Regions from separate parts of the Streptomyces durmitorensis genome, predicted to be linked through region 1. Evidence: riboswitches for the same ligand, from Rfam matches in the RefSeq annotation. Region 1 holds a riboswitch; each other region holds the start of a gene.
The links. A riboswitch is a leader RNA that binds a small molecule or an ion and turns the genes downstream of it on or off. The one in region 1 is predicted to bind S-adenosylmethionine.
Positions count from the first base shown of each region.

Region 2: linked by a shared signal. The riboswitch ahead of thrC (threonine synthase) and the one ahead of M4V62_RS30350 (aminotransferase class V-fold PLP-dependent enzyme) in region 1 are both predicted to bind S-adenosylmethionine.
Region 3: linked by a shared signal. The riboswitch ahead of M4V62_RS03640 (glutathione binding-like protein) and the one ahead of M4V62_RS30350 (aminotransferase class V-fold PLP-dependent enzyme) in region 1 are both predicted to bind S-adenosylmethionine.

Region 1 is NZ_CP097289.1:6,809,652-6,819,704, reverse strand. Features, by position in the region: gene M4V62_RS30385 (rhomboid family intramembrane serine protease) at 1-392, shown strand, start outside; gene M4V62_RS30380 (Lrp/AsnC family transcriptional regulator) at 389-670, shown strand; gene M4V62_RS30375 (small secreted hydrophilic protein) at 794-1,138, shown strand; gene M4V62_RS30370 (sensor histidine kinase) at 1,197-2,576, shown strand; gene M4V62_RS30365 (response regulator transcription factor) at 2,573-3,238, shown strand; gene M4V62_RS30360 (SLC13 family permease) at 3,314-4,726, shown strand; gene M4V62_RS30355 (glycerate kinase family protein) at 4,840-6,048, shown strand; gene M4V62_RS30350 (aminotransferase class V-fold PLP-dependent enzyme) at 6,000-7,406, opposite strand; SAM riboswitch class IV at 7,571-7,687, opposite strand; gene trpD (anthranilate phosphoribosyltransferase) at 7,762-8,826, opposite strand; gene qcrB (cytochrome bc1 complex cytochrome b subunit) at 8,995-10,053, opposite strand, start outside.
Region 2 is NZ_CP097289.1:5,211,497-5,221,549, forward strand. Features, by position in the region: gene otsB (trehalose-phosphatase) at 1-154, shown strand, start outside; gene M4V62_RS23465 (transposase) at 400-2,040, opposite strand; gene M4V62_RS23470 (alpha,alpha-trehalose-phosphate synthase (UDP-forming)) at 2,188-3,600, opposite strand; gene M4V62_RS23475 (DUF11 domain-containing protein) at 3,714-5,801, opposite strand; gene M4V62_RS23480 (glucosyl-3-phosphoglycerate synthase) at 5,858-6,802, opposite strand; SAM riboswitch class I at 6,971-7,105, shown strand; gene thrC (threonine synthase) at 7,123-8,430, shown strand; gene M4V62_RS23490 (MoaD/ThiS family protein) at 8,533-8,808, shown strand; gene M4V62_RS23495 (cold-shock protein) at 9,233-9,436, shown strand; gene groL (chaperonin GroEL) at 9,725-10,053, shown strand, end outside.
Region 3 is NZ_CP097289.1:836,509-846,561, forward strand. Features, by position in the region: gene M4V62_RS03630 (LLM class flavin-dependent oxidoreductase) at 1-1,218, opposite strand, end outside; gene M4V62_RS03635 (putative leader peptide) at 1,325-1,480, opposite strand; SAM riboswitch class IV at 1,733-1,877, shown strand; gene M4V62_RS03640 (glutathione binding-like protein) at 2,176-2,964, shown strand; gene M4V62_RS03645 (flavin monoamine oxidase family protein) at 2,883-4,424, opposite strand; gene M4V62_RS03650 (M13 family metallopeptidase) at 4,685-6,646, opposite strand; gene M4V62_RS03655 (ATP-binding cassette domain-containing protein) at 6,707-8,941, opposite strand; gene M4V62_RS03660 (S1 family peptidase) at 9,189-10,053, shown strand, end outside.

The sequences.
Region 1 (10,053 bases):
AGTTCGCGCTCTTCTACCTCGGCTGCGGCTATCTCGCCCTGTTCGCCTACGCGGTCGCGCACGCGGACTCCGACCAGACCCTGGTGGGCGCGTCGGGGGCGATCTCCGCGGTGCTCGGCGCCTTTCTGCGCCTCTTCCCCAAGGCGCGGGTCACCAGTCTCTTCCCGTTCCTCTTCTTCCTGCCGCTGCGCTTCCCGGCGTGGGTGGTGCTGCCGTTCTGGGTGGCGCTCCAGTGGCTGGCCGCGCTGCAGGGCGGGCAGGGTCCCGGTGTCGCCTATCTGGCCCATCTCGTGGGCTTCTCGCTGGGCTTTCTCTACGCATGGGTGCGCTATGGCAGGACGGCTAGAGTGAAGAGGCCAGCACCGGCCACAGAGGGAGACAGTCAGCCGTGATCACCGCGATCGTGCTCATCAAGACCAGCGTGGACCGGATCCCGGAGATCGCCGAGTCGATCGCCGCCCTCGACTGTGTCAGCGAGGTCTTCTCCGTGACCGGTACGTACGACCTGATCGCCATGGTGCGCGTCGGGCGCCACGACGACCTGGCCGACGTCATCCCCGGCAAGATCAGCAAGATCCCGGGCGTGGAGGCGACGGACACGCACGTCGCGTTCCGCACGTACTCGCAGCACGACCTGGAAGCGGCGTTCGCGATCGGCCTCGACTCCTAGGCGTCCGCTCCTAGGCGTCCGCGCCCGGCCCGACTCGTAGGCGTCCGCGCCCAGCCGCCGGATGAGGGTTTCTTCATCTGCGGCTCATGCTGCTCACGCACTGCGCCCAGCACGCTCGCACGCATGGTCTTCTCCCACCGCATGGCGGCCCTGGCCGCCGTCGTGGCGATCCCGCTCGGCATCGCCGCGACCAGCTACGCCCTGACCGACAGCCCCGAGCCTCCCAAGGCCCCGCCCAAGGTGGAGCTGGAGAGCGGCTCGCCGTCCTCGTCGTCATCACCGTCATCGCCGTCATCGCCCTCCTCACCGTCCTCGAAGCCCACCACCCCCCGGCCGACGCCGAGCGACGAGACGGTGTCCCCGCCGCCGGTGAGCGAGAATTCCTCGGGCGATGACAACGACGACGACGGCAACGAAGGCAGCGGCCAGGGCGACAACGACGACGACGGCCCTGGTGACGACGGCTGAGCGCCCGCACCGCTGGATATCCGCCCGTGTCCGCATCCTGCTCTGGCTGCTCGTGGTGATGACCGTCGCGCTCACCGCCGTCGCGGCCACCACGCGCTCCGTCCTGCTGCGCGATGTCGACCACCGCATCGACCGGCTGCTCGCGCAGGAGACCGCGGAGTTCACCAACCTCGCCCGCGAAGGGGTCGACCCGCACACGGGCGAGAAGTTCACCGCGCCCGACCCCCTCCTGCGGCTCTTCCTGTCCCGGCAGTACGCCGACCCCGACGAGGAACTCCTCGGCCTGGTCGGCCGCCCCGGCAAGGCGCCCGCGAAGAAGGAGCAGTCACGCGAGACGCGGATCGGCCATCCGCTCGCCGAGGACACCGCCGCCCTGCGCACGGTCTTCGAGTCCCCGGACGCGACCGGCACGCTGCACCGCGACCGCGGCGAGGTCCGCTGGGCGAAGGTGGAGATCGCGGCGAGCGCGGGACATCCGGCGGCGGCGTTCGTCGTGGCCTTCCATCCGGCGGGCGAACAGGCCAAGGCGGGCGACGTGTTCACCATGCTGCTCGCCATCTCCGGGGTCGCGCTCCTGATGACGACGGGCATCGGCTGGGCCGTCGCCGGGCGCATCCTCAAGCCCGTACGCCTGGTGCGCACGACCGCCGCTCAGCTCACCGAACAGGATCTGACCCAGCGCATCCCCGTCCAGGGGCGGGACGACATCGCCGCGCTCGCCGAGACGTTCAACGGCATGCTCGACCGTCTGGAGCGCGCGTTCGCCGCGCAGCGCGAGTTCGTCGACGACGCCGGGCACGAGCTGCGCACACCCATCACCATCGTGCGCGGCCATCTGGAGCTGATGGGCGACGATCCGGGCGAGCGCGAGGAGACCGTCCGGATCGTGATGGAGGAACTCGACCGGATGAGCCGCATCGTCGAGGACCTCCTTCTCCTCGCCAAGGCCGAACGCCCCGACTTCGTCACCCCGGAGCCGGTCCAGCTCGCCGAGCTGACCGCGGACGTCTTCGTCAAGGCGCGGGCGCTCGGCGACCGCGACTGGAAGCTGGCCGAAGTGGCCGACGGCGAGAGCGCCCTCGACCCCCAGCGCATCACCCAGGCGATGGTGCAGCTCGCCCAGAACGCCGTCCAGCACACGGTCCCCGGCCAGCGCATCGGCATCGGCTCGCGCAGCACGGCGGGCCGGATCGAGCTGTACGTGGCCGACAGCGGGCCCGGCGTCCAGGCGCAGGACGCCGCGGTGATCTTCGAGCGGTTCCGGCGCGGCACCGCACGCCGCGGCGCCCGCGCCACCGGCGCCGGACTCGGCCTCGCCATCGTGCGGGCGATCGCCGAAGGGCACGGCGGCCGGGTCGAACTGCGGCCCACGGCGTCGGGCTCCGGCGGCGCCACCTTCGTACTCGTACTGCGGGAACAGGAGCCAGGACAGCCATGAACAACCGGATTCTCATCGTCGAGGACGAGGAGCGCATCGCCTCCTTCGTCGAGAAGGGCCTGCGCTCCAACGGCTTCACCACCAGCGTCGTCGGCGACGGCGAAGCGGCCTACGACTACGCCCTGACCGGCAGCTTCGACCTGGTCGTCCTGGACATCGGCCTTCCGGGCAAGGACGGCTTCACGGTCCTGCGGCAGTTGCGCGAGGCCCGCGTGTCCACACCGGTCATCGTGCTCACGGCACGCGACTCGGTACGGGACACGGTGGCGGGCCTCGAAGGCGGCGCCGACGACTGGATGACCAAGCCGTTCCGCTTCGAGGAGCTGCTCGCGCGGGTGCGCCTGCGGCTGCGCACGGCCGCGCGGGCGCCGGAGGTGACGGTGCTGCGCAGCGGGGAGCTCTCGCTGGATCTGCGCACGCGCAGGGCGCGTTCGGGCGAGCGGACGGTGGATCTGACGGCACGTGAGTTCGTGCTGCTCGAACTCTTCCTGCGCCATCCGGGCCAGGTGCTCTCGCGGGAGCAGATCCTGTCGCACGTGTGGGGCTACGACTTCGACCCCGGGTCCAACATCGTCGACGTGTACGTACGGGCGCTGCGCAAGAAGCTGGGCGCGCAGCGCGTGGAGACGGTACGCGGGATGGGGTACCGCCTACCGGGGTGAGGTGTGGCCTCCCGGGTGAATTTCCTTTCATCCAGGGCTCATTGAGGGCTCACGGCCGGGCCCGAGGCTTCTCGTGTGACCCTGAATCCCCGCCAAGCCATCACCCTGTGCATCGCGCTGAGCCTGTGCGCGCTGCTGGTGGTGCCCGGCAACTTCCCCGGCCTGAGCTCAGACGCGCGGCTCACCCTCGCCGTGTTCGCGCTCGCCACCTGTGCGTGGATCGGTACGCCGATCGACGACACGTACATCGCGCTCGGCGCCGGACTCGCGCTCACCGCGACCGGGGTGATCAGCAGCGACACGCTCTTCGGCACCCTCGGTGACGAGACCGTCTGGCTGCTGATCTGCGCCTTCGTGCTCGCGGCCGCGGTGGCCCGCAGCGGACTCGCGGGCCGGGCCGCGGCCTTCCTCGTCAGCGGGGCGCGCAGCGTACGGCAGTTGACGCATCTGACGACGGCCGCCCTGGTCGTCACGGCCTTCGCGGTGCCCGCCACGTCGGGCCGCGCCGCGCTCGCCCTGCCCGTCTTCCTCGCCCTCGCCAAGGTCCTGGCCGACCGCAGGCGCCTGGTGGTGATGCTCGCCCTGCTCTTCCCGACCGTCATCCTGCTCTCCGCGGTCGCGACCCTCATCGGCGCGGGCGCGCATCTGATCACGGTGTCCGTGCTGTGGGAGGCCACCGGGGAGCGGATCGGCTTCACGCAGTGGATGCTGCTCGGCCTGCCGCTCGCCATCGCCTCGTCCCATCTGGCGGCGGAGACCGTCCTGTTGACGACGACACGGCGGGCCGACCGCAAGGGCCCGGTCCACATCACTGTCGAGCAGCTCCAGGAGCACAGCGAGCAGCCGGTGACCGGAGCCTGGGAGCCCGCCGAGACCCGCTGCGCCCTCCTGCTCGCCACGGTCGTCGCCCTCTGGTGCAGCGAGCCGCTCCACCAAGTGCCGCCCGCCGTCGTCGCGTTGATCGGCGCGGTCGTCGCCTCCTCCCCCGCTCTTGGCACCGTACGTCTGAAGGACGCCCTGAAGACGGTGCCGTGGTCGCTGCTGCTCTTCATGGCCGCGACCATGGCGATGGGTGTCGCGCTCGCCGAATCGGGGGCGGCGAAGTGGCTGGTGGGCGGGGTCCCGCTGGATGTGCCGCCCTGGCTCTTCCTGACCGTCGTCGTGGCGGTCAGCACGGCCGCGCACCTGATCCTGCAGTCCCGCTCGGCCCGCTCCTCCGTCCTGGTCCCGCTGGTCGTCGCGGCGGCCGTCGGCGCGGGCGTCAACCCGGTCGCGGCCGCCCTGGCCTCCACGGCGGCCGCCGGCTTCTGCCACACCCTGCCCGCGTCCGCGAAGCCCGTCACGCTCTTCGCCGACATTCCCGGCACCCCCACCTACGCCCCGCGCGACCTGCTGCGCCTCTCCGCGGTCCTGGCGCCGCTGACCGCCGCGCTCGTCCTGCTCTTCGCCGTCGCGCTCTGGCCGCTGCTCGGCGTGCCCGTTCGCTGAGCGCTGTGCTGGAACGTCATCTGCGGGGCCGGTGGGGGCTGGTCGCGCCGTTCCCCGCGCCCCTTCGGGGCGCTCCCCCTCGCCCATCCGTTCCCTCTGCCGTGGAGACCCTCATGCTGACCCGTTTCGCCATCGCCCCCAGCGGCTTCAAGGAGTCCCTGTCCGCGCAGTCCGCGGCCGAGGCCATCGCCGAAGGGGTACGCCGCGTCGTCCCGCACGCCGAGACCGACCTGATCCCCCTGGTGGACGGCGGCGAGGGCACCGCGCGCGCCCTGGCCACCACGGGCGGCGGCCGCCTGGTCGCGCTGCCCGCCACCGGTCCCGTCGGCCAGCGGATCGGCACGCACTTCGCGCTGCTCCCCTCCGGCACCGCCGTCGTCGAGATGGCCGCGGTCGCCGGGCTCTCGCTGGTCCCGCGCGATCTGCGCGACCCGGGCGCCACCACGACGTACGGCGTCGGCGAGCTGATCCGTGCCGCACTCGACGCGGGCGCACGCCGCATCCTGGTCGGCTGCGGCGACTCCGGTACGTCGGACGGGGGCGCGGGGGCGCTCCAGGCGCTCGGCGCCCGGCTCCTGGACGCGGACGGCTGGGAACTGCCGCGCGGCGGGCGGGAGTTGGGCCGCCTGAGCCGGATCGACCCCTCGGGCCTCGACCCCCGCCTGAAGGACACCGAGATCCGCGTCGCCTGCAACCCCTTCAACGTCCTGACCGGCGAGCGCGGCGTCGCCCGCGTCTTCGGCCCCCAGAAGGGCGCGACCCCCACGCAGGTCGAACAGCTCGCGGCGGCCCTTGAACACTGGGCGCACATCCTGACCCGCGACCTGCACGTCACGGCGGATCTCTCCCAAGGCCCCGGAACGGGTGCCTCCGGCGGTCTCGGCGCCGGCCTCGCGGCGCTCGGCGCCCAGCTCCTGCCCCGCTTCGACGTCCTGCTCGACCACCTGGACCTGGACGCACGCCTGGCCCGCGCCGACCTCGTCGTCACGGCCGAGGGCGCCCTGGACCACCAGACGCCACGCGGCAAGATCCCCGCCGAAGTAGCCAGGCGCGCCAAGCGGTTCGGCCGCCCGGTCCTGGTCCTCGCGGGCACGATCGGCCAGGGCGCGCACCACGTACGGGCGGAGGGCGTGGACGCCTACAGCGCGATCCTGCCCGCGCCGGTCTCGCTCACCGAGGCGCTCGGCCGGGGCGGCGAATTCCTCACCGACGCGACCGAGCGGGCCCTGCGGATGATCGTGCTGGGCTCACGCCTGAAGGGCAGGCCCAAGGCTCAGGCGGCCGTGGTGTCCGGGACGCAACGCCCGTCCTCCGTGCGGTAGTTCCAGCGCGCGCCGTCCGCCACGAGCTCCTTGACGGCGCGCACGAAGCGCTCCACGTGCTCGTCCGGGGTGCCCGCGCCGAAGCTGACGCGGATGGCGTTCAGGGACTTCTCGCCGGGCGCGGCCTCGGGGGCACCGCACTCGCCCTGGGTCTGCGGGTCGCTGCCGAGCAGGGTGCGCACCAGCGGGTGGGCGCAGAAGAGACCGTCGCGTACGCCGATGCCGTACTCGGCGGAGAGCGCGGCGGCGAAGTGCGAGCTGTTCCAGCCCTCGACGACGAAGGAGATGACGCCGACGCGCGGCGCGTCGTCGCCGAAGAGCGAGAGCACCTTCACGGCGGGCACGTCGGCGAGGCCCTCGCGCACCTTCGCGATGAGGTGGCGCTCACGGGCGACGAGCTCGTCGAAGCCCGCCTCGGTCAGCGCCTTGCAGGCGGAGGCGATCGAGTACACGCCGATGACGTTCGGCGAACCGGCCTCGTGCCGCGCGGCGGTGTCGTGCCACTCGACGTCCACGCCGCCGTCGCTGCGCCGCGCGACCTTCCGCGAGGCGCCGCCGCCCGCGAGGTACGGCTCGGCGGCCCGCAGCCAGTCGGAGCGGCCCGCGAGGACGCCCGAGCCGAAGGGCGCGTACAGCTTGTGGCCGGAGAACGCGACCCAGTCGACGTCCAACTCGCTGATGGAGACCGGGTGGTGGGGCGCGAGCTGCGCGGCGTCCAGGACGATGCGGGCGCCGTGCGCGTGGGCCGCGGCGGCCAGCTCCTTGACCGGCCACAGCTCACCGGTGACGTTCGACGCGCCGGTCACGCAGACCAGGGCGGGCCCGTAGGGGTCGCGGTCGGCGAGGGCGCGCTCCAGGGTGGCGACGGCCTGGTCGGGGGTGCGCGGCGCGTTCAGGTACGTCACGCGGGCGTCGCGCCAGGGCAGGAGCGAGGCGTGGTGCTCGGTCTCGAAGACGAAGACCTGGCAGTCGGCCGGGAGGGCCGCGGCAAGCAGATTCAGCGAGTCGGTGGTCGAGCGCGTGAAGACGACCTGGTCGTCCTCGCGGCAGCCGAGGAACTCGGCGACGGTGACCCGGCTGTTCTCGAAGAGGTCGGTGGAGAGCTGCGAGAGGTACCCGGCACCGCGGTGCACGCTGCCGTAGTACGGCGCGTACGCGGCCACGTCGTCCCACACCCGCTGCAGCGCGGGGGCGCTCGCCGCGTAGTCGAGCGCCGCGTAGGTCACCTCGCCGCCGGTGACGAGCGGCACGGTGACGTCACGGCCGAGCACCGGCAGCGGCGCGGCACAGCAGGGGTCGGCGGACTCGGCGGAGGCGGCGGCGGAGTCGGTGGTGGTGGCGACGATGCGTGCGGACATGGCGAACTCCCGTGGGAAGGCAGGCGAGTTCACTGCAAGGGCGCCGTCACGGCGCTGCAGTGATGAAGAGAAAAGGGGGTGCGGAAAAGGGGCCGGAAAGCCCTATCGCATTCGCTTGCTCACGAGACTGCTCCCTTGAGGACCAGGACCCCAGGGTTCGCAGGGGTCCGCGCTTGCCATGGACCTTGCTGTCCACGGCCTGGTCTTCACCCGGGGCACCCCGCCACGGACGGAGGGTTGCCGGACAGCGAGCCGGGGCCTAATCGCTGTCACTCATGACCTGCGCAGCATCTTGCCACACGATCTTCCCGGTGCCCACCGCAGTCCGGGATCCGGACTGCGGTGGGCACCACATTCACCTGTTGCTGGCCGACACCCAGCGCTCAAGGGCCTTCTTCGCGGCCCCGGAGTCGATCGACTCGGCCGCCTGCGCGATGCCCGCGCGGATCTGCTCCACGAGGCTCCCCTCGCCCGGCGAGAGGGCCACCAGGGCCGCCGCCGAGTTGAGCAGCACCGCGTCCCGCACGGGCCCGGTCTCGCCGTCCAGGAGGCGCAGCGCCACCTCGGCGTTGTACGAGGCGTCGGCGCCCCGCAGCGCCTCCACGGGGACGAGGTCGATGCCGACGTCGCGCGGGTCGAAGGACTCCTCGCGCACGGCGCCGTCCCGCACGACCCAGACCCGGGAGGTCGACGTGGTCGTCAGCTCGTCGAGGCCGTCGTCACCGCGGAAGACGAGGGAGGAGTGCCCGCGCTCGGCGAAGACCCCGGCCACGATCGGCGCCATCCGCGCGTCGGCCACACCGACGGCCTGGGAGCGCACCCGGGCCGGGTTCGTCAGCGGACCCAGGAGGTTGAACACGGTCCTGATCCCCAACTGGCTGCGCGCACCGCCCGCGTACCGCAGCGCCGGGTGGAACTTCACCGCGAAGCAGAAGGTGATCCCCGCCTCCTCCGCGACCTCGACGACCCGCCGCGGGGTGAGCTCAAGATTCACGCCGAGCTTCTCCAGCACGTCGGAGGCGCCGCTGGCCGACGACGCGGCGCGGTTGCCGTGCTTGACGACCTTCGCGCCCGCGCCGGCGATGACGATCGCGGACATCGTGGAGATGTTGACGGTCTTGGCACCGTCACCGCCCGTGCCGACGATGTCGACGGTCCGCCCCGGCACCTCGATCACGTTGGCGTGCTCGTACATGGTGCGTACGAGACCGGAGATCTCCTCCACGGTCTCGCCCTTGGCCCGCAGCGCCACGACGAAGCCGGCGATCTGCGCGTCGGTGGCCTCGCCCCGCATGATGCGGTCCATCGCCCAGGCCGTGTCGTCGGCGCTCTGGTCGGTCCCGTCGAGCAGGCCGTTCAGCACACCCGGCCAGGAACGGGCCGCCGCGGTATTGCCTCCTGCGGGGGTCACAGCGCTCATAGCCGCTCCTGGGTTCGTCAGCGTAGGAAGAAAGCATCCCGGTACATGGGGACGGGACCACCTTATCCAGCCCGGGGGACGGCAAAGAGCCCCGTCCATGCACTGGATGCAGGGGACGGGGCTCTCGCCGTGGCGACCTCGGGTCAGAACGTCGGAGCGTTCGGAGGATCAGTGGTGGCCGTGGCCGCTCGTGATCTCCTTGTACTCCTCGGTGGTGGGCTTGGGGATCTGGTTGTCCTCCCCGTAGTAGCCCTTGCTGAGCTTGGCCCGGAGCTTCTGCGAACCGGTCACCTTGCGCTCGACGCCGTTCTCGTCGACCGAGGGGCCGATCTCGACCGGCGCGTACTGCTCGTGCGCGGTGAGCGTGTGCAGCTGCTCCTGGCCCAGCGGCTCGTGGACCTCGATGAACTCACCGTGCGGCAGGCGCTTGATGATGCCCGACTCGCGGCCGTGCAGGACCTTCTCCTTGTCGCGCCGCTGCAGACCCAGGCAGATCCGCTTGGTGGCGATGAAGGCGAGGACCGGTGCCACGAAGAAGGCGATGCGCACGAACCAGGTGATCGAGTTGATCGACAGGTGGAAGTGCGTGGCCCAGAGGTCGTTTCCACCACCGACGAGCAGCACGAAGTACCAGGTGATCCACGCGACGCCGAACGCCGTGCGGGTCGGGACGTTGCGCGGGCGGTCCAGGATGTGGTGCTCGCGCTTGTCGCCGGTGACCCAGGACTCGATGAACGGGTAGACCGCGATCGCGACCAGGACCAGCGGGAAGATGATCAGCGGGATGAACACGCCCAGGACGAGCGTGTGACCCCAGGCGTTGATCTCCCAGCCCGGCATGACACGGATCAGACCCTCGGAGAAGCCCATGTACCAGTCGGGCTGGGCTCCGGTGGAGACCTGGTCGGGACGGTAGGGACCGAGCGCCCAGATCGGGTTGATCGTGGCGATCGCCGAGATGGCCGCGATCACGCCGAAGACCAGGAAGAAGAACCCTCCGGCCTTCGCCATGTAGACCGGGAGCAGCGGCATGCCGACGACGTTCTTGTTCGTCTTGCCGGGGCCCGCGAACTGCGTGTGCTTGTGGTAGAAGACCAGGATCAGGTGCGCCACCACGAGGCCGAGCATGATGCCCGGCAGCAGCAGGATGTGCACCGAGTAGAACCGGGCCACGAAGTCGCCGCCGGGGAACTCCCCGCCGAACAGGAACATCGACAGGTACGTGCC
Region 2 (10,053 bases), 1.6 Mb from region 1:
CGTGGAGAAGCTCCGCTCGGACCAGGTGAAGGGCCTCCTGGTGTGCAGCGGCAGCGGCGAGGTGGCGGAACTGGCCGAGCGGGCCGACCTGGTGGTGGACGGCCCGCGCGGCGTGGTGGCGCTGCTCGGCGTCATCGCCGCTCGACTGGACTGAATCAACCCCCCTGATCCGCAACGAGGTTGGGAAGATCCGGGATCGGGTTGCCGAAGTCGTCGCGGGTGATCCCGTCGTTGACTGCCGTGCCGAGCCCGCGAGCGGGGGAGTGCCGGTGGCATCGCGCGGCTGGAAGGTGTTCCAGTACAGGTCGTTCATGTACGTACTGACGCTGTCCTTGGCGGGAGGAATCCTGCGCACGGGGCGTCTGGCCGCATCCGTACCTTTGGGAGCCAGCACCGTTCCTAAACAGTGAGCGGGAGTGGGGCGTGGATCCACTCCCGGTCGCTGCGCTCGTCCCGAACGGTCTTGGGCGAGCTGGGTTGCCGCATTCGCGTCCCCGGTGGTGACACCACTCGTGGTGGTGGTCCGGTGCGGGGTGGGCGGGTTCCCTCACGCCTGAGGCCGTGGGGTGCGGCCTGGGCGGTCCGATGCCCCACACCATCGCTCTGGTGGTGTGGGGGCGGTGCCGTCCGTCGCCGCGCTCCATGGCCTTGGGCGCGCCGTCCGATCACGATGCTTGCCGCGTCGTGTCGGGTGGTCTTGCGGGTGGGGGTGCACATCGGCTTTTGCCAGTGCTGGGCGCCCCACTTGCTGGTGTAGGCCGGATCGACGGCGATCACCGTGATGTGCTGTTCGGTGGCCATCGAGGCCAGGCGGGCCGCGAGTTTCGTGGTGGGGAAGCGGGAGATCAGGCGGCGGAAGCGTTTCTTGCGGCCGTGCCTCTCGCGGGTCTTGGCGTTGGTGAAGTCGAGGTCTTCGATCGCGATCGCCGCCGCCCCGCAGGCCTTGGCCCAGTGCAGCAGGCGGCTGGTGGCGTGCCGGATCTGCGCGTCACGATGCTGCGTGGTGCCGGTGAGGTCGTAGAAGAAGCGTCGCGGCTCGCCGACGGGGTTGCCGTGAGCGTCCAGGCGCCAGGCCGCGTAGTGATCGTCGTTGGTGTCCACGCCGATGACACCGCCCTGCCCGGCGAGTGCCGCCTCCACGGTCAGGGCCGACGGCTGGGTACGCTGCCAGCAGGCGGTGACATACCAGCGCCCGCGCACCGGGTCGTGATGGATGCGGTACGCGATTGCCCGATCAGCGAAGGCCCGGTCGCCCCACTCCTCACCGCGATGCGCGAACGCCACGGTGTCGGGCAGCCGGTAGCGCCCGTGCGGGGCGTTGGCCAAGTGCGCCAGCGGGGCGGGGAGTTTGATCGTCAGTTCGCCGCTTGGGGTGATGCGGATTGTCTCGTTGCCGCCCTGCTTGCCAGTCTCGCCGTCGGCGGCCAGGAACATCCGCGCCGCCTCCCACCGTCGTCGCCACGCGGGTTCGTCGAGGCCGGCTGCCGCCAGATGATGGCGCGTGTTGGCCAACTGCCGACCGCCGCGGACCACATGGACCCGCCCCGCCTCCCAGTCGGCCACAGCCTGCGCGTGCCGCTGCTCAAGGATCGCCAAGCGCCGGGACTTGGCATGCCACTCTCGCCGCGAGCGATAGCCGCCCGGCGTGCGCTTCGTGCCCTTCGAACCCAGCGGTTTGACCAGGCGCTGGCGCAGCATCGCGATGCCCGCCTCCAACGAAGCGATATGTGCGGCCAGTCCCCGCCGGGACAGCGCCCACTGATCATGGCTGGCCTTCGTGATCGCCCCCGCCCACCGTGAGGACGACAGCGGCGTCAACGCCCGCTTGCGCACTGTCCATGCCGGGGCGTCATGCCCTACCCCGGCCGCACACCGCGCCTTCAAATCCCCAGACGCCAACGACCCGAGATGCAGGCCGACTTCACGTAGGACCGCCTCATCGTTGGGCCCGAGGTCTTTCAGGCGGGCGCGGATCGCCACCCCACCCGCAGCGGGCGCGACGAACGGTGAGGCCAGCACCCGCAACCCGTCAGCAACCACTGCCCGCACCCCCAGCCGCTCTACTGCGCCTCCCCGTCATGGCCTGATCAACGAGCCGTACCCGCGCAGGTCACCCATTCGGCCGAAGAGAATCCGTTCCCAGCCCTCTGGAGGTCGTGTCCGGCACGGGTCGCGTGCCCTCCGCGGCTAGCCCTCCAGCGCCCGCAGCTGGTCCAGGAACCACTGCGCCGGCGGCAACGCCGTAGCCGCCGCAGCGAGCCGCTTCGTTCGTTCTGCCCGCTCCTCCACCGGCATCGCCAGCGCAGCGTGCAACGCGGCCGCCGTCCCCGTCACGTCATAAGGGTTCACGACAAGCGCGTCCTCGCCCAGCTCCTCGTACGCCCCCGCCTCCCGCGAAAGCACCAGCACGCACCCCTCGTCGGAGACGACAGGCACCTCCTTGGCCACCAGGTTCATCCCGTCCCGGATCGGATTCACCAGCGCCACGTCCGCCAGGCGGTACGCCGCCAGCGACCGTGCGAAGTCGTCCTTCACGTGCAGCACGACCGGGGTCCAACCCTCCACCCCGTACTCGGAGTTGATCTCGTCGGCCACCCGCTGCACTTCCGCCGTGTAATCGCGGTACACCGCGAGGTCCTGCCGCGAGGGGTAGGCGAAGGCCACGTGCACCACCCGCTCCCGCCACTCCGGCCAGGACGCCAGCAGCTCCCGGTAGGCCCGCAGCCCCCGCACGATGTTCTTCGACAGCTCCGTCCGGTCCACCCGGACGATCACCCGTCGGCCCGACCCCACCTGCTCCCGCAGCGCGACAAGCCGCTCCTCCACGTCCGCACGGCGCGACCGTTCCCGCAGGAAATCCGCGTCGGCCCCGAGCCCGTGCACCCCGATCCGCGTACCCGACGTACCGCCGAGGACCGCCACGCAGCACTCCGTGAACGCGTCCGCCCACCGCCCCGTCAGGAACGCCGCCCGGTCGGCGCCCAGGATGCCCCGCAGGAGCTGTTCCGCGACGTCGTCCGGCAGCATCCGGAAGTAGTCCACCGGCGCCCACGGCGTGTGCGAGAAGTGGCCGATGCGCAGGTCCGGGCGGAGTTCGCGCAGCATCCCCGGGACCAGCGCCAGGTGGTAGTCCTGGACGAGGACCGCGGCGCCCTGAGCGGCGCTCTCCGCGAGCGCTTCGGCGAAGGCCCGGTTGTAGGTCTCGTACGACGCCCACTGGGCCCGGAACTCCGGTCCGAAGGCCGGTTCGAGCGGCGTCTGGTAGAGCATGTGGTGGACGAACCACAGCACCGAGTTCGCGATGCCGTTGTACGCGTCGGCGTGCACCCCCTCGTGCGAGCCCGCGTCGATGTCGAGCATCCGGACCCCGGGCTCGCCCACCCCGCGCCGCACGGCCTCCCGGTCGCCTTCACCCAGCGCCGCGCAGACCCATAGGGCAGCAGGGTCGGAACCGTCGGAGTCCCCGATCGCGCTCAGCCCGGAGACGAGTCCGCCGCCGCCCCGCTTGGCCGTCAGCTCCCCGTTGTCCTCCAGGGCGTACGTGACGGGGCCGCGGTTGGACGCGACGAGGACCTGGGCGGCGGCGTGCTCGGAGACCATGTGCCGAACCTAGCCCTTCCCGGAAGCGCTCAAACGTACGGCCGGACCCGTGGCGGGCCCGGCCGTATACATTCAGCGAAATCAGGGAATCCGGGGAACCCAGGGACCCGCGGCTAGTCCCGCCTGCTCCTCGCCGCCGCCACCGCGAGCGCGCCCAGTGCGCACAGGGCGATCGCGAGGCCCGCGTACAGCATCGTGTCCGAGTCGCTGCCCGTGTCGGCCAGCTGGGGCGGGGCGTCCGCGCGTCCCACGGGGCCGTTCTGCGGCTCCTGCGGGGCAGGACGTGCCTGCACGCGCTGGGCGAGGATCGCCGAGGTGCACGGGTCGTCGCCGCCCCGGACGGATGCGGGGCAGTTGCTGCCGGGCGCCGTCACGGTGACCACCCTGACCTGGCCCGCCGTGCAGGAGACCGTCAGCTTCTGGGTGACGGTGACCTTGCCGTGCGGGCGGACGTCGCCCTTCCAGACGTACTTCGAACCCTGCTTGGTGACCTTGCCGCTGCTCGCGACGGGCTTGGTGCCGGGCGTCACCTGCCAGGACGCGGTGGCTCCGGTACGCGTGCTGCCCGAGGGGTTCTTGATGGTGATGGTGTTCTTGACGTCGCTGCACACCGGCGCGGTCCGCCGTGCGGGCACGTTGGTGATCCTGACCGGCGGCTGCTTCCGCTCGATGACCGGCGCGGCCCCGCACTTGGGGTCGGTGCTGCCCGCGTCGCAGTTGGAGCGCGGGGTCTCGACATCGACGTTGTTGAGCAGCTTGCCGTCGCCGCTGACTGGGTCCTTGATCTTGACCGAGTACGTCACCGTCGCCGTCTCACCGGCCGGGATGTCGCCGGTGTAGCTGATCTTCGGCTTGGTGTACGAGACGTCGCCGGTGCTCGCCTTCGCGTCGTCGTTGTACGTCGCGTCGTCGAGGTTGTCCGTCAGGTCGTCGCTGAACTTGGCGTTCGGGTAGTCGAGCTTGCTGATGTTCTTCGCCTTGACCGTGTAGGTCAGCGTGCCACCCGGCTTGATCGTCTTGGGGCTCGCCGTCTTCGTCACCTCCAGGTCGGGGACCGGGACGGAGAGCGCGAACGCCGAGGGGACGTACGTGTCGCCCTTCGTGGAGAAGCTCAGCGTCGTGGAGGTCGCGCCGACCGGGATCGGCTCGGCGGCCGGGGCGCGGGTACCGCTGCCCGTGACGTCGAACTCCTTGGCGTCGATGGAGAGGTTGTTGGTCATCTTCGGGTCGAGGGCGCCGTCGTCCTCGCTGATGAAGAAGTTGTTGGTGCTGCCCGTGTGCGCCTCGGTCATGGTCTGGCCGCCGACCAGGAAGCGGTCGCCGGGGGTGTTCCAGTCGCCTTCGTACGCGGTGACGCTGGCGCGCGGCTTGCCGTCCGTGCGGTAGAAGCCGTCGACCGTGACGCTGGTGGCGGGCGACGTGGAGCGCTGCAGGACGTGGCCGCCGTAGACGTAGACGTTGCGGCGGTCGGGGGCGTGGTCGTCGTTGGGGCCGTCGTACTTGTAGACGACGGTGAGCGACCAGCCCGCGACGCAGCCCTTGCCGGTGGGCGCCCAGATGTCGCCGACCGCGACCGGGACGGGTGCTCCGGTGCCGGTGACGCCGCTGAAGAGGCCCGTGATGTCGGCCTCGCCGGTGTAGTAGTGCGGGCCGTTGGTCGACGCCGGGTCCTTGACCAGGTTCGCCGGGGTGACCTTCGAGGGAGGCGCGCCGTCCACGCCGACGGCGGGCACCGCGTCCAGGGGTTCGCCGGGGGATGGCTGCACGTCGGCGCCCGAGATGTCGCAGCGCCTCAGCTGGGCGCCGCTGGGGCCCTTGTACGTTCCGTCGTTGCCGCCGAAGAAGAGGCGTGCGTACGCGACCTTCGCGCCGGGCGGGATCGCGACCTGGCCGGTGCTCGATCCGTGTTCGGGGTCCATGCCCGCGGCGTTGATCCGCTGCATGACGAAGGTGTTGTTGTTGTCGCGGCCCTGGCCGTCCGCGGCGGTGGCGCAGCGCGCCGCCATGTCCGCGGGCGTCGTCGGGCAGCCCATGACCGTGTTGCCGATGGTCCTGAAGTCGCCGTACAGCGATTCGTCGTAGCGCTTGGCGAAGGGCTCGATCACATCCGCGGCGGCGGGTGCGGCCGCGGCGCCGAGCGCCCCTGCCGCGAGTCCGGCCGTGGCCAGGGCCACACCGCCGATGCGTCGCGCGCTTCCCATTACCTGTCTGACCCACATAAGTGGGAAATGTAGACAAAACGCCCGGTCTTGGGCGGTTACGCCACGCGGCGAGCGGTGTACTCCGCGATGTCGGCCATCGGCGGCCGCTCCTCCGTGTCCACCGAATGGGTCCGCGGCTCGAACCCGTCCGCACCCCGCTCGAACTGCGTGAGCTCGGGGCGTACGAGATGGCCGCGCGCGAGCCGCAGCTGCGCCGTCCGGTAGATCGCCGCCGCCATCCGGCCCAGCGCCTGCCCGTCCTGGTGCCGGTGCTTGCGCACGCCGACATCGACCTGCGCGAGCGCGTCCAGGCCCACGGTGTGCAGGGCGTCGACGAGCAGGCCCAGCTCCACTCCGTAACCGACGGGGAACGGCAGCCGCTCAAGGAGTGACCTGCGCGCCGCGTACTCGCCGCCCAACGGCTGGACGAACCCGGCCAGTTGGGGCCAGTGCATGTTCAGCAGCGGGCGCGCCATCAGCTCGGTGACCCGACCGCCCTGACCTGCGGTTCCAGCCAGCGGACGGTCGTACATCGCCTTCACGAAGTCCACGTCGGGCTCGGTCAGGAGCGGGCCCACGATGCCGGTGACGAAGTCCGCCGAGAACTCCCTCAGGTCCGCGTCGACGAACGCGACGATGTCACCGCCGGTCACCAGGAGTGAGCGCCACAGGACCTCGCCCTTGCCGGGCACGGCCGGGATGCGCGGCAGGATCTCGTCCCGGTGCACGACCCGCGCGCCCGCCTCACGGGCGACCTCGGCCGTACGGTCCCGGGATCCGGAGTCGATCACCACGAGCTCGTCGACCAGGCAGGCCTCCTCGACCAGCTCCCGGCGGATCTCGGCGACGATCTCCCCGACCGTCTCCTCCTCGTCGAGCGCGGGCAGGACGACACTCACCGAGGCTCCCGACGCCCGTTTGGCGGCGACGAGTGCGCTGAGCGGACGGTCGGCAACGGACCAGGAACGCCTGGTCAGCCAGCGCTCGGCCTCTTCCAGCACGGGTTGCTCCTCCTGTGTGTGGCCTACATGTGATCCATCTCGCGGTTCGGACGACTATCTCAAGGGTCCAGGCCGTCGGTTACAGTCTTGAACAACGCGGATGACCATCGCATGTCGGGGGTCGACGCGTAACAAATGCCCTGGGCCCCCAAAGCCCCGGCGCCATACCGCTCATCCAGAGGGGCAGAGGGATACGGCCCGTTGAAGCCCCGGCAACCATCCCGCCGACCGCGCACGCGAGGTCTCGGTGGGGAAGGTGCCAATTCCGTCTCGTGACGAGATGCGTCACGGGGAAGATGAGGAGAAAGGGCCTCGCCTCCATGGCTGCGCAGACTGTCGGAACGTTCGAAAACACCCCCTCCACCACGGGTTCTGTGGACCTCGGCCCCGCATCGGGCCTTTCCTGCCGCGAGTGCGGCGAGCTGTACGCGCTCGGCCCGATCTTCGCCTGCGAGGCCTGTTTCGGCCCGCTCGAAGTCGCGTACGACCTGCCGACCGGTGACCCCGAGGCGCTCCGGAAGCAGATCGAGTCCGGCCCCGACAACATCTGGCGCTACGCGCCTCTGCTGCCCGTCCCCGCGGACGTGGCGTCCAAGCCGAACATCAACCCCGGCTGGACCAAGCTCGTCAAGGCCGACAACCTCGCGCGTGAACTCGGCGTCGAGCAGGGCAAGTTGTTCGTCAAGGACGACTCCGGCAACCCGACGCACTCGTTCAAGGACCGTGTCGTGGCGCAGGCCATCGAGGCGGCGCGCGCGTTCGGCTTCACCACCCTCTCCTGCTCCTCCACCGGCAACCTCGCCGGCGCCGTCGGTGCCGCCGCGGCACGCGCCGGCTTCCGCTCCTGCGTGTTCATCCCGCACGACCTGGAGCAGGGCAAGGTCGTCATGGCCGCGGTCTACGGCGGCGAGCTCGTCGGCATCGAGGGCAACTACGACGACGTGAACCGCTTCTGCTCCGAGCTCATCGGCGACCCGCTGGGCGAGGGCTGGGGCTTCGTGAACGTGAACCTGCGGCCGTACTACGGCGAGGGCTCCAAGACCCTCGCGTACGAGATCTGCGAGCAGCTGGGGTGGGTCCTTCCCGACCAGCTGGTGATCCCGATCGCCTCGGGCTCGCAGCTCACGAAGATCGACAAGGGGCTCAAGGAGCTCATCGCGCTCGGCCTCGTCGAGGACAAGCCGTACAAGATCTTCGGCGCGCAGGCCGAGGGCTGCTCGCCGGTGTCGACCGCCTTCAAGGCCGGGCACGACGTCGTCCGGCCGCAGAAGCCGGACACCATCGCCAAGTCGCTCGCCATCGGCAACCCCGCCGACGGGCCGTACGTCCTGGACATCGCGCGTCGCACGGGCGGTGCGGTGGAGGACGTGAACGACGAGCAGGTCGTCGATGCGATCAAGCTGCTCGCCCGGACCGAGGGGATCTTCGCGGAGACCGCCGGTGGTGTGACGGTCGGCGTCACGAAGAAGCTGATCGAGGCGGGCCTCATCGATCCCTCCCTGACCACGGTGGTCCTGAACACCGGTGATGGCCTCAAAACGCTTGACGCTGTCGCTGAGACTTCGCAGGCCACCGCTACCATCCGGCCCAGCCTTGACGCGTTCCGCGCCGCCGGGCTCGCCGACTAGCCGCCGTAGGGCCTGACCGCCGTCGTCGACGGCGGTCGTGGTCCGTCCTCGCGCAGTTCCCCGCGCCCCTGAAGGGGCCCCACACACCCCGAGGTGAAATCAATGAGCGTCAAGGTTCGCATCCCCACCATTCTTCGCACCTACACCGGCGGTCAGTCCGAGGTCGCCGCAGAGGGGGCGACCCTCTCCGAGGTCATCGCCGACCTGGAGGCCAAGCACGCCGGTATCGCGGCCCGTGTCCTGGACGACCAGGGCAAGCTGCGGCGCTTCGTGAACGTGTACGTGAACGACGACGACGTCCGTTTCGAGCAGGGCCTTCAGACCGCGACGCCGGACGGCGCGGGGGTCTCGATCATTCCCGCCGTCGCCGGTGGTTGATCCTTTAAAGAAACACCCTGCGTAATCTTCATTGCCCCCTCCGCGAGAGAAGCGGAGGGGGCAATTCCATGTGGTTGAGCGCGGTACAGTTGGGAAGCGAGCTTCCCCGTTTGTGCCGAGCGCATATACGAAGTCGCCCCGAGGGCGACAAGAAGTAGCCAAAGTGCACTGCCCATTTGCCCTTCTCGTGGCATTTGTCTGGCCCGACTTGCCCTGAACTCCGGTAAATCCTCCGCATATTTCCGATCAGGCGTGCCCAGAATTCTCGTCCGATTGACCTGTTGCAGAGGGCAGTTGGACAGATACATTCAGCCGCGGTCGACGCGTTCCGGCGCACGCCTCCACAACCCATTGGGGGGGTGAGGTCTGACCCGGGTCCGCGAAGTGCGGGTCCGTGCAAGGGCCAGTAATAGGGGAGTTAGGCATGGCTCAGGGCACCGTCAAGTGGTTCAACGCGGAGAAGGGGTACGGCTTCATCGCGGTCGACGGTGGTGCGGATGTTTTCGTCCACTACAGCGCGATTCAGATGGACGGCTACCGCACCCTTGAAGAAGGTCAGCGAGTTGAGTTCGAGATCTCGCAGGGCCAGAAGGGTCCGCAGGCGGACATGGTCAAGCTCGCCGTCTGATCTCGGCGCGATCGGCCAGCGACTTAGCGAGTGACGAAGGGCCCGTATCCCCACAGGGGGTGCGGGCCCCTCGTACGTCTGGGATCCGTGAGAGGCGCTTGCACTCGCAGGGGTCGAGTGCTAATCATTGGGCTTAGCACTCTCCGAGTGAGAGTGACAGAACTTGGATCGGGTCGGTGAGGCCCGCAGGCCGGGTGGGGCAAGGAACCACAAGGCTTGCAGGCCGTCCGTCGCGGGCGCTGGCGCGATCCGGAAGCATGCCACCCCTGTCCGGGAGGACCACTTCACATGGCCAAGATCATCGCGTTCGACGAGGAGGCACGGCGCGGCCTCGAGCGCGGCATGAACCAGCTCGCCGACGCCGTCAAGGTGACCCTGGGCCCCAAGGGTCGCAACGTCGTCCTCGAGAAGAAGTGGGGTGCCCCCACGATCACCAACGATGGTGTTTCCATCGCCAAGGAGATCGAGCTCGAGGACCCGTACGAGAAGATCGGCGCCGAGCTGGTCAAGGAGGTCGCGAAGAAGACGGACGACGTCGCCGGTGACGGCACGACGACCGCGACCGTCCTGGCGCAGGCGCTGGTCCGCGAGGGCCTGCGCAACGTAGCCGCCGGTGC
Region 3 (10,053 bases), 6.0 Mb from region 1:
GGCGTAGCGGCTGGCGGGGCGGGTCAGGCCCAGGAGGCCGCGCAAGGTGTCGGCTTCGTACGCGCGCCGGAAGGCGCCGCGGCGCTGGAGTTCGGGCACCAGGCCCTGGGTGATCGCCGGGAGGTCGTGCCCGACAACGGCGGGCCGCAGCCGGAATCCGCTCAGCCCGGCCCGGCCCAACTCCACGAGCAGGTCGGCCAGTTGGGCGGGCGTTCCGGTGAATACCCGCGCGTCACTGGTGTACGGGTGACCGGCGAGGGCGTCCAGACGCTCCCGGCGTGCCACTGCGACGGCCGGGTCGTCGTCGAGGAACACCACCAGGTCGCCGAAGAGATGCAGGGACTCGTCGGCGCGCCCGGCCGCGTCCTGTTCGGCACGGACGGCTGTGACGATGGCGCGTGCGTGCCCGGTGTCGCGCGGGGTGACGTATCCGATGTCGGCTGAGCGGCCGAGGAGCCGGAACGGGGCATCCGTCGGCCCCTCGTGGGCGAGGGCGCTGATGACAGGCAGGCCCTGCGGCGGCCGGGGCGTGATCGAGGGGCCCTTGACACTGAAGTGCTTGCCCTCGAAGTCGATGTAATGCAGCTTGTCGCGGTCGATGAAGCGGCCGGTGGCCACGTCCCTGATCTCCGCGTCGTCCTCCCAGCTGTCCCAGAGGCGGCGCACGGCTTCGACGTAGTCGGCCGCCTCGTCGAAGAGGTCGAAGGTCAGCTCCCGTACGTCCGGCCTGCCGAGGTCCTCGACGGCGTCGAGGGCGGGAAGCGTGCGGCGCCCGAAGTGCGCGGCCTCGTTCCGGCGTGCGGACACCTGCACCCGTACCCCGGCGCGGCCTTCGCTGACGTAGTCGAGCGTGGCGATCGCCTTGGAGATGTGGAAGGGCTCCGTGTGCGTGGCCACCACGGTCGGCACAAGGCCGATGTGGCTGGTCAGCGGCGCGACACGGGCGGCGATGAGAACGGCGTCGAGCCGCCCTCGTACCTGATCCGTGCGTCCGTCGGGTTCGGTGAAGTGCGAGGACTGGAGGCCGAGTCCGTCCTCGATCGTCACGAAGTCGAGCAGGCCGCGTTCGGCCTCGGTGACCAGATCGGTCCAGTACCGGGCGGTGAGCAACTCCCTTGGGCGGGCGGCTGGTTCGCGCCAGGCGGCGGGGTGCCAGCCCGCGCCGTCGAGCGCGACGGCCAGATGCAGCGAAGGAGCGGAGGGAGCGGAAGAGGGCAACGCGGACGAGGGTGAAGATGATGACGACACGAAGGAGTGCCTTCCTGATCGACCGTACGAGAACACCGGCCCCTCTGCTCCGAGGGTGCGGCGGCGGGGTGACGGGTCAGGAACGACAGAGCGCGCCGGCGACGCGCTGGAGGTCGATGTGCGGCCGGGAGTACAGATGCACCTGGCGGCTCGGGGCGATCGTGACGACACGCAGTGCGGACACGGGCGGCAGCAGGGATGACGTGGACGGCACAGCGGAGACTGCCGGCATGTCCGTCACCTCCGCTCGGCAAGCCAGGGCTTGACGCTGACACTCGTAACTGCTCGGGACGTTACGTGAGGCCGCAGCGGTGCGCAATGCCCGTCGATCATGGGCGTCCTCACATCGCCGTACGTGCCTCGCCGTCCCTGTCCGTCAGGGACAACCGCCGAGTCGCTCCTTCTGTTCCGCTTCCACGCCGGGAGTTCCACGGCATCGGCCTTCTTGACTCCGCCCTGTGCCCGGACCCAGACTTCCGGGGACGGTCACGATTGTCAGCGCCCGCCCGGCAGGCTCCCTGCCCGAGCGGTTCATCGGCCCCGGCCCGCTGGCAGGCAACCCTTCCGCCGCGACGGGGTGCCCCGGGTGACGACCGGGTCGCGCCGTGGCGGCGGGGCAAGTGCGGCCCGGTTGCAACGGGCCTCGACGGCAGGGCTGGTGGACATGTCCAGGGCGGTCGGTGAGAGGAAGAGCACCCAGCGGCCTCTCCTGACCGCGCCCCGGCCCCGCCCCCGCGTGTTGACCAGACGGCTGCACATCGACCTGTTGCGCGTGTGCAGCGCATCGGCTCCAGCCGTCTGACGTCCACGCATCGCCCTCTCCCTCTCCTCTCCTCTCCGTCTCCTCTCCGTCTCCTCTCCGTCTCCCTCCGCTGTGCCACCGTCGCCGTGCGCGCGGTCGGCGCCCCCTCACCTGTCTGGAGAGCCATGCCCGAGACCACGTCGCACCGTTCCCACGCTTCCCACCCGGCTTCCCTCACGGCTCCGTGCTCCCCGCTCGAAACCGCCCCGGACGGCAGCTGTCCCGCGCCCATCCGCAGCCGCATCGGCGCCGACCTGGCCGGCGGCTTCTACCCGGCGCCACACCGCTATCACCTGTACCTCTCGGCCGGATGTCCGCGCTCCTTGCGCGTCTCGATCACCCTCGACCTGCTCGGGCTCCGGGAGTCGGTCACCACGACGCTCCTGACAGCACACACCCCTGCGGCGTCACTCGACTCCCTGCACCGCTACTACGAGGCCACCGAGCATCACTTCGACGGCCCCTTGACCGTTCCCGCCCTGTGCGACCGCTGGAGCGGGCACATCGTCAGCAACCACACGCCCGACATCCTGCGCGACCTCGCCTGCCGCCTCGCCGCGCACGGCAGCGGGCCCCTCCTGCGCCCATCGGCCCTGGCGGCGCACATCGACACCTGGCACGAACTCCTCGCGAGCCCCCTCACCGACGAGACGCTGAACCGCCTCGACGGCCGGCTGGCCTCCCATTCCTATCTCGTGGGCGACGAACTCACCTCGGTGGACGTGGACTTGTGGGCCGCTCTCGTCCACCCCACTCCGGACGCGGCCGAGACCGGTGACTCCCATCCCCACGTCCGCGCGTACGTCCGCCGCCTGCACGCCCACCCCGCCTTCTACGCCAACGGCCCTCGTCCCAAGGCCGCGAGCACCTCCCGCGCCGCCCGTTCCCCGCTCTCCACACCACCGTTGAGGTAGCCCTGACTGTGCGTGCTGGTGTGTTCGCCCGCGAAGTGGAGGCCGCCCTCCCGGCGTCCCGTGAAGCCCCAGTACCGGGTGTACTGGCCGGGGCGGTAGGAGGCGTAGGAGCCGCGGGCCCAGGGGTCGTCGACCCAGGAGTCCAGCCAGCCGCGGCCGTTGTACGCCTTCTTGAGGCCAGGGACGAGCGCGTCGAGCTGCCGCAGCGCCGTGTCCGTCACCGTGGCCGACGGTGCGGCGTGCGGGCGCTCGGCCGGGTAGGTCGCGCCGCTCCAGCCGCCGGTGAACAGGGTGAGCAGACCTTCCGGTCCTGTCTGGTACGAGGAGGTGTCCCAGGAGCTGAACAGCGGGTTGTCGCTCATGATGCCGCCGCTGAATCCGTCGAACCGCGGGAACTGGCGGTCGAATTGGAACAGCAGCTTGGCATCCGTGCCCATGCCGTGGTTGTCGATGGCCTCGCGCTTGCGGGCGCTGAGCCCCGCGCCGTCCAGGTCGACGCGGCGCAGGGTGGTGAAGGGCAGGGCGAACACGACGCGGTCGGCGGTGACTTCCCCTCTGCGGCCGCCGAAGCGCAGCCGGTAGGTGCCGCCCGCGCGGCGCACGGCCGTGAGGGGGGTGTCGAAGTGGAGGGCCGACTTGGGCAACCGCTCGGCCATCGCCTGGGGGATGAGGTCGTTACCGCCCTTGACGTGGTACTTCTCGTCGGCGCCGTCGGGGCCGATGTACTGCTCCATGAGGTTGATCGCGCTCAGTTCGTCGGCGTTGTTGCCGAAGAACGTGGCCACGCTGTTGGCCATGGCGGAGGCGAGCAGGGACGACATTCCGCCGGGGACGTTCGCCGCGAGCCAGTCCCGCACCGACAGGCCGTCGAAGTCACGGGCGGCGCGCCCCGCCTCGTCCGCGGCGTAACTGCCGATGCGCCGCGCGTCGGCGGCGAGTTGCTTCTGCACGACCTCCATGTCCCGGTAGACCGCGTCTTCCGTGACCACCTTGCCCTGGAGATGGATGACACCGCGCTCGCCGTGCTCGCGATCGGGGTTCTCCTCCTCCAGGGAGATCCCCAACTCCGCGGCCAGCTTGCGGATATGGGTGTGCCGGGTGTCGATGCGCTCGCCGCCGTGCTCGGCGAGCTGGCCCGACGCGAAGCCCCGCGCGGTCCAGCAGCGCCCGCCCACCCGGCCGTCTCTCGCCTCGAACACCTGGGCCTTGACGCCTTGTTGGGCAAGCCGGTGGGCGCAGGTGAGCCCGGCGAGGCCCGCGCCGATGACGACGACGCGGGCGTCGTGCGCGGTGGTGCGGTCCGCCGCGCGCGCGGCGGTGGGCGTGAGCGTGCCGCCGAGCGCGAGACCGCCCGCGGTGGCGAGTCCGCCACGCAGCACGGTGCGCCGGGTCGTACCGGCGTCCGCCGGTTCACGTCGCGCGCGTACGACGCGCATCCAAGGGGTTCCGCCAGCAGGCATGGGTGTCTCCCGTCAGTAGGCCGTCGGATCGACCTGGGCCGTGGAGTGTCCGTGGAGTGCACGAAGCAGCCTGCTTGCTTAACTCCTTAACCAACATGCCTGGTTGACGACGGATTCCCTCGTCCGGGACCACCCGTCCTGCGGTTCTCGCAGCCACGACACCTACGGGACGTACGACGGGCTCTTCGCCGTAGCGGGTCCTGGGCGCCTTCGGAGAGTGGAGACGGCGGCCGCGGCAGGAGCGCCGCGGCCGCCTGTGATCACCAGATCCGGACGCGCTCCGAACGGTCCAGCCAGAGGCCGTCGCCCTCCGCCGTCCCGAACGCCTCGTGGAACTCGTCCAGGTTGCGCACGATGTTGGCCCGGAACTCGGGCGGCGAGTGCGGGTCGATGGTGAGGTACTGCTGCTCCTGCTCCTTGCGGCGCTTGGTGCGCCAGCAGTAGGCCCAGTTCATGAAGAGCCGCTGGGAGCCGGTCGTGCCGTCGCTCTCGGGCATCGGGGCGCCGTCGAGAGCGATCTTGTACGCCGTGTGCCCGATGGTCAGGCCGCCCAGGTCGCCGATGTTCTCGCCGACGGTGAGCGAGCCGTTGACGAACTCGTCGGGCAGGTTGCGGGGCGAGAAGGCGTCGTACTGCTTGACCAGCGCCCTCGACTTCGCCTCGAACGCGGTCTTGTCGGCCGCGGTCCACCAGTCGTTGAGGTTGCCCGCGCCGTCGTACTGCGCGCCCTGGTCGTCGAAGCCGTGGCCGATCTCGTGGCCGATGACCGAGCCGGTGCCGCCGTAGTTCTCGGCGGGGTCGGCGTCGGGCGAGAAGAACGGCTTCTGCAGGATGCCCGCGGGGAAGCAGATCTCGTTGGTGCCCGGGTTGTAGTACGCGTTGACCGTCTGCGGCAGCATGAACCACTCGTCGCGGTCGACCGGCGCACCGATCTTGGCGAGCTGCCGGTCGGACTCGAAGGCGTCCGCCGCCTGCGCGTTGCCGAGCAGGTCGTCGGGAGAGACCTCAAGGGCCGAGTAGTCGCGGAAGGTGTCCGGGTAGCCGATCTTGGGACGGAACGTGGCGAGCTTCTCGTACGCGCGCTCCTTCGTCTCGTCCGTCATCCAGTCGAGGCGGGCGATCGACTGACGGTAGGCCTCGAGCAGGTTGGCGACGAGGTCGTCCATCATCGCCTTGGAGCTCGGCGGGAAGTGCCGCGCCACGTACTCCTTGCCGACGGCCTCACCGATGGAGCCCTCGACGAAGCCGACCGCCCGCTTCCACCGGGCGCGCAGCTCCGGGGTGCCGTTGAGGGTGCGGCCGTAGAACTCGAAGTTGTTCCGGACGAACGCGTCCGTGAGGTACGGCGCGCACGAGCGAAGGACCCGGACCAGCGTCCAGTCCCGCCACTGCTCGATCGGCACCTCGTCGAGGACCGCGGACAGGTGCCGGAAGTAGGACGGCTGACGGACGCACGTCTCGGCGATGGTGTCGTCCGAGCCCCCGAGCCCCTCGACATAGGCGCGCCAGTCGAAGTGCGGTGCCAGGGTGATCAGTTCGTGCAGGGTGAGGAGGTTGTAGGTCTTCTGCACGTCACGCGTCTCGGCCCGCTCCCAGTGGCCCGCGGCGAGACGGGTCTCCAGGGCGAGGACCGCCTGCGCCGCATCGGCGGGCGAGGCGTGCTGCCCGAGCGTGAGGAGCTCGGTGAGGTAGGCGACGTACTTCTCACGGATCTCGGCGAACTTCTCTTCGCGGTAGTACGACTCGTCGGGCAGGCCGAGCCCGCCCTGGAGGACGTTGAAGAGGTAGCGGTCGGAGTTGCGGTCGTCCGTGTCGATGTACGAACCGAAGAGGCCGGAGCCGCCGGTCCGCTCGAAGCGGCCGAGGAACGCGGCGAGCTCCCGGGTGTCCCGCACCCCCGCGACCTCGTCGATCAAGGGCTGCGCGGGGGCGAGCCCGCGGGCGGCGATCGTCTCCTCGTCCATGAAGGAGGCGTACAGCGTGGCGATCTTGCGTGCGTCATCCGGGACGGCGCCGGACGACGCGGCCGACGCCAGATCCTGGATGATCACCTTCACTTGTTCCTCGGCCGTGTCGACCAACTGCACAAAGGGGCCCCAGCTGGAGCGATCCTCGGGGATCGCCTCGGTCTCCAGCCAGTGACCGTTGACGTGGCCGAACAGGTCGTCCTGCGGCCGGATCTCAGGGTTCATGCCCGCGCGGGCGTCATCCAGCATGCTCATCCACGCACCCTACGCGGACACCGGGCCCGAGCACGATCGGCTGGTCACCGCGGGCTCGGCTCAGCCCGCGACGTACTCCCGCAGATGCTGCGCCGTCACGGTCCGCGCATCGGCCACCAGGGCCGCGGGCGTCCCGGTGAACACCACTTGACCGCCGTCGTGGCCGCCGCCGGGGCCGATGTCGATGATCCAGTCGGCGTGCGCCATCACCGCCTGGTGGTGCTCGATGACGACCACCGAGTTGCCGTCGTCGACGAGCCGGTCGAGGAGCGCGAGGAGCTTGTCCACGTCGGCCAGGTGCAGTCCGGTGGTCGGCTCGTCCAGGACGTACGTAGATGACTTCTCCGCCATGTGGATGGCGAGCTTGAGGCGCTGGCGCTCGCCGCCGGACAGGGTGTTGAGCGGCTGGCCGAGCCGCAGATAGCCGAGCCCCACATCGCTGAGGCGGCCGAGGATGGTGTGCGCCTGGCCCGAGGGGAAGAAGTCGTGCGCCTCGGCGATCGACATCCCGAGGACCTCGCTGATGTTCTTGCCGCGCAGCCGGTAGGTGAGGACCTCTGCCGTGAAGCGCTCCCCCTCGCAGGCCTCGCAGACGGACGCCACCCCGGCCATCATCGCCAGGTCGGTGTAGATGAGCCCGATGCCGTTGCACTTGGGGCAGGCACCCTCGGAGTTCGCGCTGAACAGCGCCGCCTTGACGCCGTTGGCCTTGGCGAACGCGGTGCGGATCGGGCCGAGCAGTCCGGTGTAGGTCGCCGGGTTCGAGCGGCGCGAGCCACGGATCGGCGACTGGTCGGCCACCACGACGCCGTCGCGCCCGGAGAGATAGCCGTGGATCAGCGAGCTCTTGCCGGACCCCGCGACGCCGGTGACCACGGCGAGCACCCCGAGCGGGATGTCGACCTCGACGTCCTTGAGGTTGTGCAGGTCGGCGCCCTTGATGGACAGCTGTCCCTTGGGCACGCGCACCTGCTCGCGCAGCCCGGCCCGGTGCTCCAGATGCCGCCCGGTCAGCGTGCCGGATGCGCGGAGCCCCGCCACGTCGCCGGTGAAGCAGATCTCGCCGCCCGCCGTTCCGGCCCCGGGGCCGAGGTCCACCACGTGGTCGGCGATCGCGATGACCTCGGGCTTGTGCTCCACCACGAGCACCGTGTTGCCCTTGTCGCGCAGCCGCAGGAGCAGGTCGTTCATGCGCCGGATGTCGTGCGGGTGCAGGCCGATGGTCGGCTCGTCGAAGACGTACGTCACGTCGGTGATGCTGGAGCCGAGATGGCGCACCATCTTCACGCGCTGCGCCTCGCCGCCGGAGAGCGAGCCCGATGTGCGGTCGAGGCTCAGATAGCCGAGCCCGATCTCGACCAGCGATTCGAGCAGCTCGCGCAGGCTCGCGATCAGCGGCGCGACAGCGGGGTCGTCGAGTCCGCGTACGAACACGGCCAGATCGCTGATCTGCATCGACGAGCAGTCGGCGATGTTCAGGCCGTCGATCCTCGACGACAGCGCGGCCGCGGTGAGACGCGTGCCGTCGCAGAGCGGGCACCGCGCGAACACCACGGCACGGTCGACGAAGGTCTTGATGTGGGACTGGAGGGAGTCGCGGTCCTTGGCGAGCCAGGTCCGCTGCATCTTGGCGATCAGGCCTTCGTACGTGAAGCCGTTCGAGCCGACCTTCACCTTGACCGGGGGCTTGTGCAGGAGGTCGTTCCACTCCTGCTCGGTGTAGTCCTTGAGCTTCTTGTCGGGGTCGTGGAAGCCGGAGTTGACCATGATCTGCCAGCTCCAGGAGTCCACCGCGTAGTACGGGATCGTGATCGCGCCCTCGTTCAGCGAGAGCTCGCGGTCCACGAGCTGGTCGACGTCGACCGTGGAGGCCTCCCCGGTGCCCTCGCACTCGGGGCACATGCCTTCGGGCAGGTTGAAGCTGAAGGCGCCCGATGTCCCTATCTCCGGGACGCCGAGGCGGCTGAAGATGATCCTGAGCATGGTGTAGGCGTCGGTGGCGGTGCCCACCGTGGAGCGCGAGTTGGCGCCCATCCGCTCCTGGTCGACGACGATCGCCGCGCTGAGATTGCGCAGGCCGTCCACGTCGGGGCGGCCCAGGCTCGGCATGAACGACTGGATGAACGCGGTGTACGTCTCGTTGATCAGCCGCTGGGACTCGGCGGCGATGGTGCCGAAGACGAGCGAGGACTTCCCGGAGCCCGAGACTCCGGTGAAGACGGTGAGCCGCCGCTTGGGGATGTCGAGCGAGACGTCGCGCAAGTTGTTCTCGCGGGCGCCTCGCACCTGAATCACGTTGTGGCTGTCGGCGGGGGTGACCGTCACTGATGCTCCTTGGCCTGAACCGGGCGGAAGGAAAAGCGTACACCGTACCCAGTCTTCGTCTCGCATCAATTTCCGACACCAATTGCCGCCCTGGAGCGGTCAGTTGGTATGGACATGACCGCCAAGCCGCTCCTATGCTCCGCCTGAACTCATCGTGAGAGCGCTCTCATCACCCTGTTCCTCCCCACCTCGATGGAACGACAGAAAGGGCACTGCCATGAGACGCAGAACCGGAGTGCGCATCGCCTTCTCCTCCTTGCTCCTGGTGGGCACCTGGGCGAGCGCCTCGCTCGCCCCCACCGCGAGCGCCGCCCCCGCACCCTCCGCTCCCCCCGCCTCCGCGGGCATGCTCACCGCCCTCCAGGACGACCTCGGGCTCACCGCGAGCCAGGCGCGCGCCCGCCTCGCCTCCGAGAAGACCGCGATCCGCGTCGACCGCGCGGCGCAGCGGGCGGCGGGATCGACGTACGCCGGCTCCTGGTACAGCGCGAAGACCGGAAAGCTGACCGTCGCCACCACCAGCGCGGGCAAGACCCAGGCCCTGCGCGAGACGGGCGCCACCGTCCGCGTGGTCCGCCACAGCGAGAAGGAACTGAACGCGACCAAGGAACGCATCGACGCCCTGCCCGCGCCCAAGGGCGTCAGCAGCTGGCACGTCGCGCCGCGCAGCAACAAGGTCGTGGTGAACGTCGTCGCCGCTCAGCGGGACGACAACGATGTCCGACGCTTCGTCGACCGCGCCCGCGATGCGGGCCCCGTCCAGGTCGAGACGGTCGGCAAGGCGCCGAGCACCTTCGCCGCGGGGACCGTGGGCGGCGACCCCTACTACACCGGCAACGTCCGCTGCTCCATCGGCTTCTCGGTGCACGGAGGGTTCGTCACCGCGGGCCACTGCGGGCAGGCAGGAGCCGCGGTGCGCGGCTGGGACAACTCGAACATCGGCAGCTTCCAGGGCTCTTCGTTCCCCGACAACGACTACGCGTACGTCAGCGTGGGCAACGGCTGGTGGACCGTCCCGGTGGTGCTCGGCTGGGGCACCGTCTCCGACCAGCTCGTGCGTGGCTCGGCCGAGGCTCCGGTGG